One region of the Methylobacterium sp. AC690 genome, then DNA from elsewhere that is predicted to be linked to it. Evidence: predicted binding sites of a transcription regulator. Region 1 holds the regulator's gene; the other holds the start of a gene.
The links. Region 1 encodes PhoB, which activates phosphate uptake and scavenging genes when phosphate is short. Its sites were predicted from a motif close to TGTCATNNANCTGTCAT; they were not measured.

Region 1 (3,845 bases):
AGCCGGGGGCGAGGTCGACCTCGACGCCGCCGGAAGGGCTTTCGTGGCCGAGCACCGCCCGACCTCGCTGATCGGTCGTCTCGCCACCGTCGAGGAGGTGGCCAGCATGGTCGCCTACCTCTGCAGCCCGGCCGCCAGCGCCACCAGCGGCGCGGCCCTCCGGGTCGATGGCGGCGTGGTGCGCAGCATCGTCTGAGGACGCGCCGCCCGGTGCGCGGCGGCGGGTGCGGTAAGGATTTCGCAACCTCTGCCGCCGACCCTGGCCCGAAGAGACGGGAGGGCCAAGCGATGGGGGATTATGCGCTGGAAGGTCCGCGCTGGGGCACGGGCGCGGCGGGCACGAGCGGCGGTACCGTCACCTGGGCCGTCGACGGCACGATTCCCACCAGCTTCGTGAGCCTTCTCCAGGCCGCCTTCGCCACCTGGGCGGCGGCCGCCAACATCGCGTTCCAGCAGGTGGCCACGACGGCCAGCGCCCAGATCGACGTCACCCTCGGGGGAATCGACGGGCTCGGCAACACCCTGGGCTATGCCCATTATACCTATAGCGGCCAGCGCATGCAGTCGGTGGAGATCACCTTCGACAGCGGCGAGGGCTGGCACGCCGCCTCCGGCGGGCGGGTGGTCAGCACCCAGAACGTCGATCTCTCCCTGGTGGCGCTGCACGAGATCGGCCACGCGCTCGGCCTCGATCACTACAACACCAAGCCCGAGGTGATGAACGCCATCCTCAACACCAGCATCAAGACCCTGGCGGCCGGCGACCTCGCCGGAATCCAGGCCCTGTACGGCGCGCCGAGCGCTCCGGTGGTGGCCGTGGCCGCACCGTCGAGCCCGGTCGCCGCCTCCACCGCCCCGGCGGTCACGGCGGTGTACCGGTTCTACGACACCCATACGGGGGATCACTTCTACACGACGAGCACCGCCGAGAAGGCGCAGATCCAGCAGACGCTGCCGTGGTTCAACTACGAGGGCACTGCCTGGGCGGCCCCGGCCAAGGGCGCCGACACGGTGGACGTGTTCCGGTTCTTCGACACGGTCTCCAACGCCCACTTCTTCACGACAAGCGTGTCCGAGCGGGACCAGGTCCTGAAGACCGCGCCGAGCTACAAGTACGAGGGCGTGGCCTTCGAGGCCTACGCCGATGCCAGCGCCCCCGGCGGCCTGACCCTGGAGCGCTTCTACAACACCCAGACCGGCCAGCATCACTTCGCCGGCAGCGCCGAGGAGGCCAACGGCATCAATCACGGCGTCGCGGGTCCGGGCTGGGTCGACGAGGGCAAGGCCTTCACCGTCCACCTGCCCACCGACACGATGATGTTCGCCTGAGCGGCGGGGCCGGCCACTCGGCTCGGCGACTTGGCTCAGCCCAGCGACTCGGCCCGGCTACTCGGCTTCGGTCTCGAACATCTCGTCGAAGGAATAGCCCGAGCCGCGCACGGTGCGGATCGGGTCGCTCTGGCGCGGGCGGTTCAGGGCTTTGCGCAGGCGCCCGACATGGACGTCGACGGTGCGCTCGTCGATGTAGACGTCGTGGCCCCAGACGCCGTCGAGGAGCTGCTCGCGGGAGAACACCCGGCCGGGGCTCTGCATCAGGAACTCGAGGAGCTTGAACTCGGTCGGCCCGAGATGGATCTCGCGGCCCTCCCGGCGGATGCGGTGGCTGACCCGGTCGAGCTCGATGTCGCCGGCCACCAGCAGGTTGGCGACGTGGGCGGGCTTGGCCCGGCGCAGCAGGGCGCGGACCCGGGCGAGGAGCTCGGGCACCGAGAACGGCTTGACGATGTAGTCGTCGGCGCCGGTTCCCAGGCCGCGGATGCGGTCGCCCTCCTCGCCCCGCGCCGTCAGCATGATGACCGGCAGCCGCTCGGTTTCGCGCCGGGCGCGGATACGGCGGCAGAGCTCGATCCCCGACAGGGCGGGCAGCATCCAGTCGAGCAGGACGAGGTCGGGCACCTGCTCCTGCAGGCGCAGGTCCGCCTCGTCGCCGCGGGCGGCCGAGTCGACGATGAACCCCTCGGCCTCGAGGTTGTAGCGGAGGAGAAGGGTCAGGGCCTCCTCGTCCTCGACGATCAGGATACGCGTACTCATCGTGCGCTTTCGATCAGACCGGCACGGGGTCAGGCCGCGCCGGGCATGTCCACGGTGGCGTAGTTGGAGGCGTCGTTCTTCGGGCGCTCGCGCTCGGCCAGCAGGTTCTCGCCGGTGACGAGGTAGTGGATCGTCTCGGCGATGTTGGTGGTGTGGTCGCCGATGCGCTCGATGTTCTTGGCCACGAACAGGAGGTGCGTGCAGAACGAGATGTTGCGCGGATCCTCCATCATGTAGGTCAGGAGCTCGCGGAACAGGGAATTGTAGAGGGCGTCGATGGCGTCGTCGCGCTCCCAGACGCCGAGGGCCGCCTTGATGTCGCGGCTGGCATAGGCGTCGAGGACGTCCTTGAGCTGCTCCTGCACCAGGTCGCTCATGTGCTGGACGCCGATGACGATCTTCTGCGGCTGGATCTGGTCGGCGATCGCCACGACGCGCTTGGCGACGTTCTTGGCGAGGTCGCCGATGCGCTCGAGATCGTTCGACACCCGGATCGCCGTCACGGTCTCGCGCAGGTCGATGGCCAGGGGCTGGCGCCGGGCGATGAGCAGGATCGCCCGCTCCTCGATCTCGCGCTGCAGGGTGTCGAGGCGGGTGTCGGCGGCGATCACCGCCTGGGCCAGGGGCGCGTCGCGGCGCACCAGGGCCTCGCCGGCCTCGGTCATCATCTTCTCGGCGATGCCGCCCATCTCGGAGATCGAGCGGCGCAGGTCCTCAAGGTCCGTATCGTAGGATTTGACGATGTGGTCGGGCATGGGTCTCGCTCCTCGATCGGGCCCGCCTGTCCGGTGCCCGCCCTGGCGGTGATGTGGGGCGCGGGCCGATCCCGGCCGGCGGAGGATCAGCCGAAGCGGCCGGTGATGTAGTCCTGCGTCTGGCGCTTCTCCGGGTTCATGAAGATGCGCGTCGTCGGGCCGAATTCCACCAGCTCGCCGAGATACATGAAGGCGGTGAACTGCGAGATGCGCGCCGCCTGCTGCATGTTGTGCGTGACGATGACGATGGTGAATTCCGAGCGCAGCTGCTCGATCAGCTCCTCGATGCGGCCGGTGGAGATCGGGTCGAGGGCCGAGGTCGGCTCGTCGAACAGGATCACCTCGGGGCGCTGGGCCACCGTGCGGGCGATGCAGAGGCGCTGCTGCTGGCCGCCCGAGAGGCCCATGCCGGACTGCTTGAGCTTGTCCTTCACCTCGTCCCAGAGGGCGGCCTTGCGCAGGGATTCCTCGACGCGCACGTCGAGGTCGGCCTTGGGCAGCTTCTCGTAGAGGCGCAGGCCGAAGGCGACGTTGTCGTAGATCGACATTGGGAACGGGGTCGGCTTCTGGAACACCATGCCGATGCGCGAGCGCAGCTCGTTGAGGTCGACCTTGGAATCCAGCACGTTCTGGCCGTCGAGGAGGATCTCCCCTTCCGCGCGCTGGTCCGGATAGAGGCTGTAGATCCGGTTGAAAGTGCGCAGCAGGGTGGACTTGCCGCAGCCCGACGGGCCGATCAGCGCCGTGACCTGGCGGTCGTGGAAGTTGAGGTTGACCGACTTCAGGCCGTGGAAGCTGCCGTAATAGAAGTTCAGGTCCTTGACGGCGATGCGGACCGGTGAGGACTCGTCGGCCTTGTGGCGTCCGGTGAGCTGCGCGGACGTGATCCCGGGGGCGGCGTTCATCGGTTCAAGATCCTATCAGTCGAAGGAGCGGGGACAGGCGGCGCGCGGGTGGTCAGCGCGACCGCTCGGTCTTGATGACGAAGCGGGCCACGAT
Region 2 (3,845 bases), on a different contig from region 1:
CGCGCCGGATACGCCCGTGGTGCCGTCGGCGCCGGCCCCGTTCCGCTCGCTGATCCTCGATGCGCCCGTCCGCTCCGGCCAGACGATCCTGCACCTGGAGGGCGACATCACCGTGATGGGCTCGGTGGCCTCCGGGGCCGAGGTGATCGCGGGCGGCTCGCTCCACGTCTACGGCGCCCTGCGCGGCCGGGCGATCGCGGGAGCGGCCGGCAACCCGGAGGCCCGCATCACCTGCCGCCGGTTCGAGCCGGAACTCATCGCCATCGACGGGCTCTACCGCACCGCCGACGACCTCGGACCGGTCCAGCGCGGTCTGCCGGCCCAGGTCCGGCTCGAGGGCGACGCCATCAAGGTGGCGGGGCTGGACTAGGCCCTACCGGCCCGTCCAGGCCGGCGGGCGCTTGGCGAGGAACGCCTCCATGCCCTCGCGAAGATCCGCGCTGGTGTAGCAGAGGCGGATCAGGTCGTCGCCGGGACGGTCTTGGCCGGAATGGTCTTGGCCGAGATGGTCTTGGCCCGCATCGTCCGTGTCCCGGAGGCGGCGCAGGCCCTCCTTGGTCGCCCGCAGGGTGAGCGGCGCGTGACCGGCCACCAGGGTCGCGAGTTCCGTGGCGCGGGCCGCCAGGGCCTCCGCATCCGTCACGACCTCGCCGACGAGCCCGATGGCCAGGGCCTCCTCGGCCCCGACGAGGCGGGCGGTGAAGATCATGTCCTTGACCCGCGCCGGGCCGATCAGGGCCGAGAGGCGGCGCAGGTTGCCGAGGGAGAGGCAGTTGCCCAGGGTGCGGGCGATGGGAAAGCCCAGGCGGGCATCGCGGGTGGCCAGGCGCAGGTCGCAGGCCGCCGCGATGGCCGCACCTCCGCCCGTGCAGGCGCCGGCGATCGCCGCGATGGTGGGCACGGACAGGCGCTCGAGTGCACCCATGACCCGGTCCATGAAGCGCTCGTAGTCGATCGCGTCCTGCGCGCTCGTGAAGCTCCGGAATTGGGCGATGTCGGTGCCGGCCGCGAAAGCCTTCTCGCCCGCCCCCGCGATGACCAGCGCCTTGACACGCCCCTCCGCCTCAATGCGCGCGCAGGCGTCGATCAGGCCCTGGTACATCCCGAAGGTGAGCGCGTTGCGCGCCTGCGGCCGGTTGAGGGTGAGCCGCGCGATGCCGCCCTCGACCGTGAAGAGAAGCTCGTCGGTATGAGTCGCGTCGGACGTGGTCATGCAGGGTCCCTGGGCGCCGGGCGCGGATGCGTGATCCTCCCTCTCGCCCATCGGGGCCGGCCGGAGCAAGCGGCCGGCGCCCCGCCCCGCCCCGCCTCAGAACACGGACGGCACGAACATCGCGTCCGGCACCGGGTGGCGGATGTAGTCCGCGTGACGCTCGCGGTCCGGCAGGTGCACCGGCGGATGCGCGACGTCGCCGTAGGGGATCTGCGCCAGGAGGTGGCTGATGCAGTTGAGCCGGGCGCGCTTCTTGTCGACGGCCTCGACCACCCACCACGGCGCCTCGGGGATGTGCGTCCGGGCGAGCATGTCCTCCTTGGCCTTGGTGTAGTCCTCCCACCGGCGGCGGGACTGCACGTCCATCGGCGAGAGCTTCCACTGCTTCAGCGGATCGTGGATGCGCATGTTGAAGCGGAATTCCTGCTCCTCGTCGGTGATCGAGAACCAGTATTTCAGCACGAGGATGCCCGAGCGGGTCAGCATGCGCTCGAACTCGGGCACGGAGCGGAAGAACTCCTCCACCTCGTCGGGCGAGCAGAAGCCCATCACGCGCTCGACGCCGGCGCGGTTGTACCAGGACCGGTCGAACAGCACGATCTCGCCGGCGGCCGGCAGGTGCGAGACGTAGCGTTGGAAGTACCATTGCGTGCGCTCGCGCTCGCTCGGGGCGGGCAGCGCCGCGACGCGGCAGACGCGCGGGTTGAGCCGCTGGGTGATGCGCTTGATCACCCCGCCCTTGCCGGCGGAGTCGCGGCCCTCGAAGATCACGACGACGCGCAGCTTCTGAGCCTGGACCCAGTCCTGCAGGCGCACCAGCTCGTGCTGCAGGCGGAACAGCTCGCGGAAATAAACCTTGCGGTCGAGGCCGGGCGGACGGGCGGGCTGTCCGAGCTCGTCGGCCAGGCGCTCCAGGCGCTCGTCCTCCATCTCGAGTTCGAGTTCCTCGTCGAAATCGTCGGCGACCTCCCGGCGGATCGCCTCGACCTCCGCTGCCCGCTGCCCGCCGTCCATGTGGAAGCCCCGTCTCCGCCGAAATGCCGGCCGCGCTTAGATCACGGCATCATGACAGGCTTGATACGGCCTGGTGAGCCGGCGACGATCCGAGGGAACGGGGACCGCACCCTGCGGGTTGAAGGGCAAGCTGCGCCATTTCGCGAGCCTGGCTCGCCCGGCGCCCCACACATCAAGAGGGTCCACCCATGAGCCTGATCGGACGCATCGTCACCAAGCTCCTCGGCAACGAGGACCGTCCCGTGGTCCGCGACGACCGCAACTACGATTCCGGCACGCCGCTCGGTCGCCTCGTGACCAAGATCCTGCGGAAGTAAGGTTTCCCTCCGGGCGGCTTCGGCCGCCCGGCTCCAGAATCCCGGCGCGGCTCAGGCTGCCCGGCGCTTGGCCTTCTTCTCGCGTCCCTGGCCGGGCGCACGCTGGCCGGCGCGGGTCCGGTCGAGCACGAACTTCGCGTAGTCGTCCATGTCGCCCGCGAAGGGCTTGACCGTGTTGTCGGCCGCCAGCCACAGGCGATCCGCCACCAGCTCCATCAGCGAGCGGTCGTGGGTGATGAGAATGACCGCCCCACCGTAATCGTTCAGCGCGTCGAGGAGTGCCCTCCGGCTGTCGATGTCGAGGTGGTTGGTCGGCTCGTCGAGGATGAGCAGGTGCGGCGCCTGCATCGCGACCAGATTGAGCAGCAGCCGCGCCCGCTCGCCGCCCGAGAGCGCATCCACCGTCGTCTCCTGCTTGTCGAAGGCCAGGCCGAAGCTCGCGAGCTTGGCGCGCCGCGCCGACTCGCTGTCGTCCGGACGCTCGCGCCGGATGATCGCCAGCGGCGTGTCCTTCGGGTCGAGAGCCTCGATCTGGTGCTGGTGGAACCAGCCGACCTGCACGCGCCCTTCCCGCACCATGCGCCCGTCGCGCACCGTGAGGGCGCCCGCCGCCATCTTGGCGAAGGTCGACTTGCCCGCGCCGTTGACGCCCAGCAATCCGATGCGGTCGTCGACGTCGAGGGTCAGGTTGAGGTCCCGCAGCACCGGCGCGTCGTCGCCATACGCGATGGTGGCGTCGGTGAGGTGCATCAGGGGCGGGGCCAGCGGCCGCTTCGGCGAGGGCAGGTGAAACGGCGCCACGTGCTCCTCAATGGTGGTGGCGATCGGCTCCAACTTGGCGAGGCGCTTGACGCGGGACTGCGCCTGGGCCGCCTTCGAGGCCTTGGCCTTGAAGCGGTCGATGAAGCTCTGCAGGTGCGCGCGCTCGGCTTCCTGCTTCTGCTTGGTCGAGGCCTGGAGGCGGGCCTTCTCGGCCCGGCGCTTCTCGAAGTCGTCGTAGCCGCCCGTGTAGAGTTCGAGCTTGCCGCCGGCCACGTGCAGGATCGCGTCCACCGAGTTGTTCAGGAGCTCGCGGTCGTGGCTGATGATCAGGGCCGAGTGCGGGTAGCGCTTCAACCGCGCCTCCAGCCAGAGGGCGCCCTCGAGGTCGAGGTAGTTGGTGGGCTCGTCGAGGAGCAGCATGTCCGGCTCGGCGAAGAGCGCGGCGGCCAGGGCCACGCGCATGCGCCAGCCGCCGGAGAACTCCGCCATCGGCCGGGTCAGGTCCTCCACCGAGAAGCCGAGACCGGAGAGGATCTCGC

Region 2: a site for PhoB is predicted at 2,268-2,284, ahead of ppk2 (polyphosphate kinase 2). Genes of this name have one in related genera too.

Annotation. Positions count from the first base shown of each region.
Region 1 is NZ_CEEDOX010000008.1:33,909-37,753, reverse strand. Features, by position in the region: gene AC0IY1_RS10945 (SDR family NAD(P)-dependent oxidoreductase) at 1-196, shown strand, start outside; gene AC0IY1_RS10940 (matrixin family metalloprotease) at 289-1,329, shown strand; gene phoB (phosphate regulon transcriptional regulator PhoB) at 1,387-2,091, opposite strand; gene phoU (phosphate signaling complex protein PhoU) at 2,121-2,846, opposite strand; gene pstB (phosphate ABC transporter ATP-binding protein PstB) at 2,933-3,751, opposite strand; gene pstA (phosphate ABC transporter permease PstA) at 3,804-3,845, opposite strand, start outside.
Region 2 is NZ_CEEDOX010000015.1:103,179-107,023, forward strand. Features, by position in the region: gene minC (septum site-determining protein MinC) at 1-370, shown strand, start outside; gene AC0IY1_RS18170 (enoyl-CoA hydratase/isomerase family protein) at 374-1,213, opposite strand; gene ppk2 (polyphosphate kinase 2) at 1,310-2,227, opposite strand; gene AC0IY1_RS18180 (hypothetical protein) at 2,416-2,544, shown strand; gene AC0IY1_RS18185 (ABC-F family ATP-binding cassette domain-containing protein) at 2,596-3,845, opposite strand, start outside.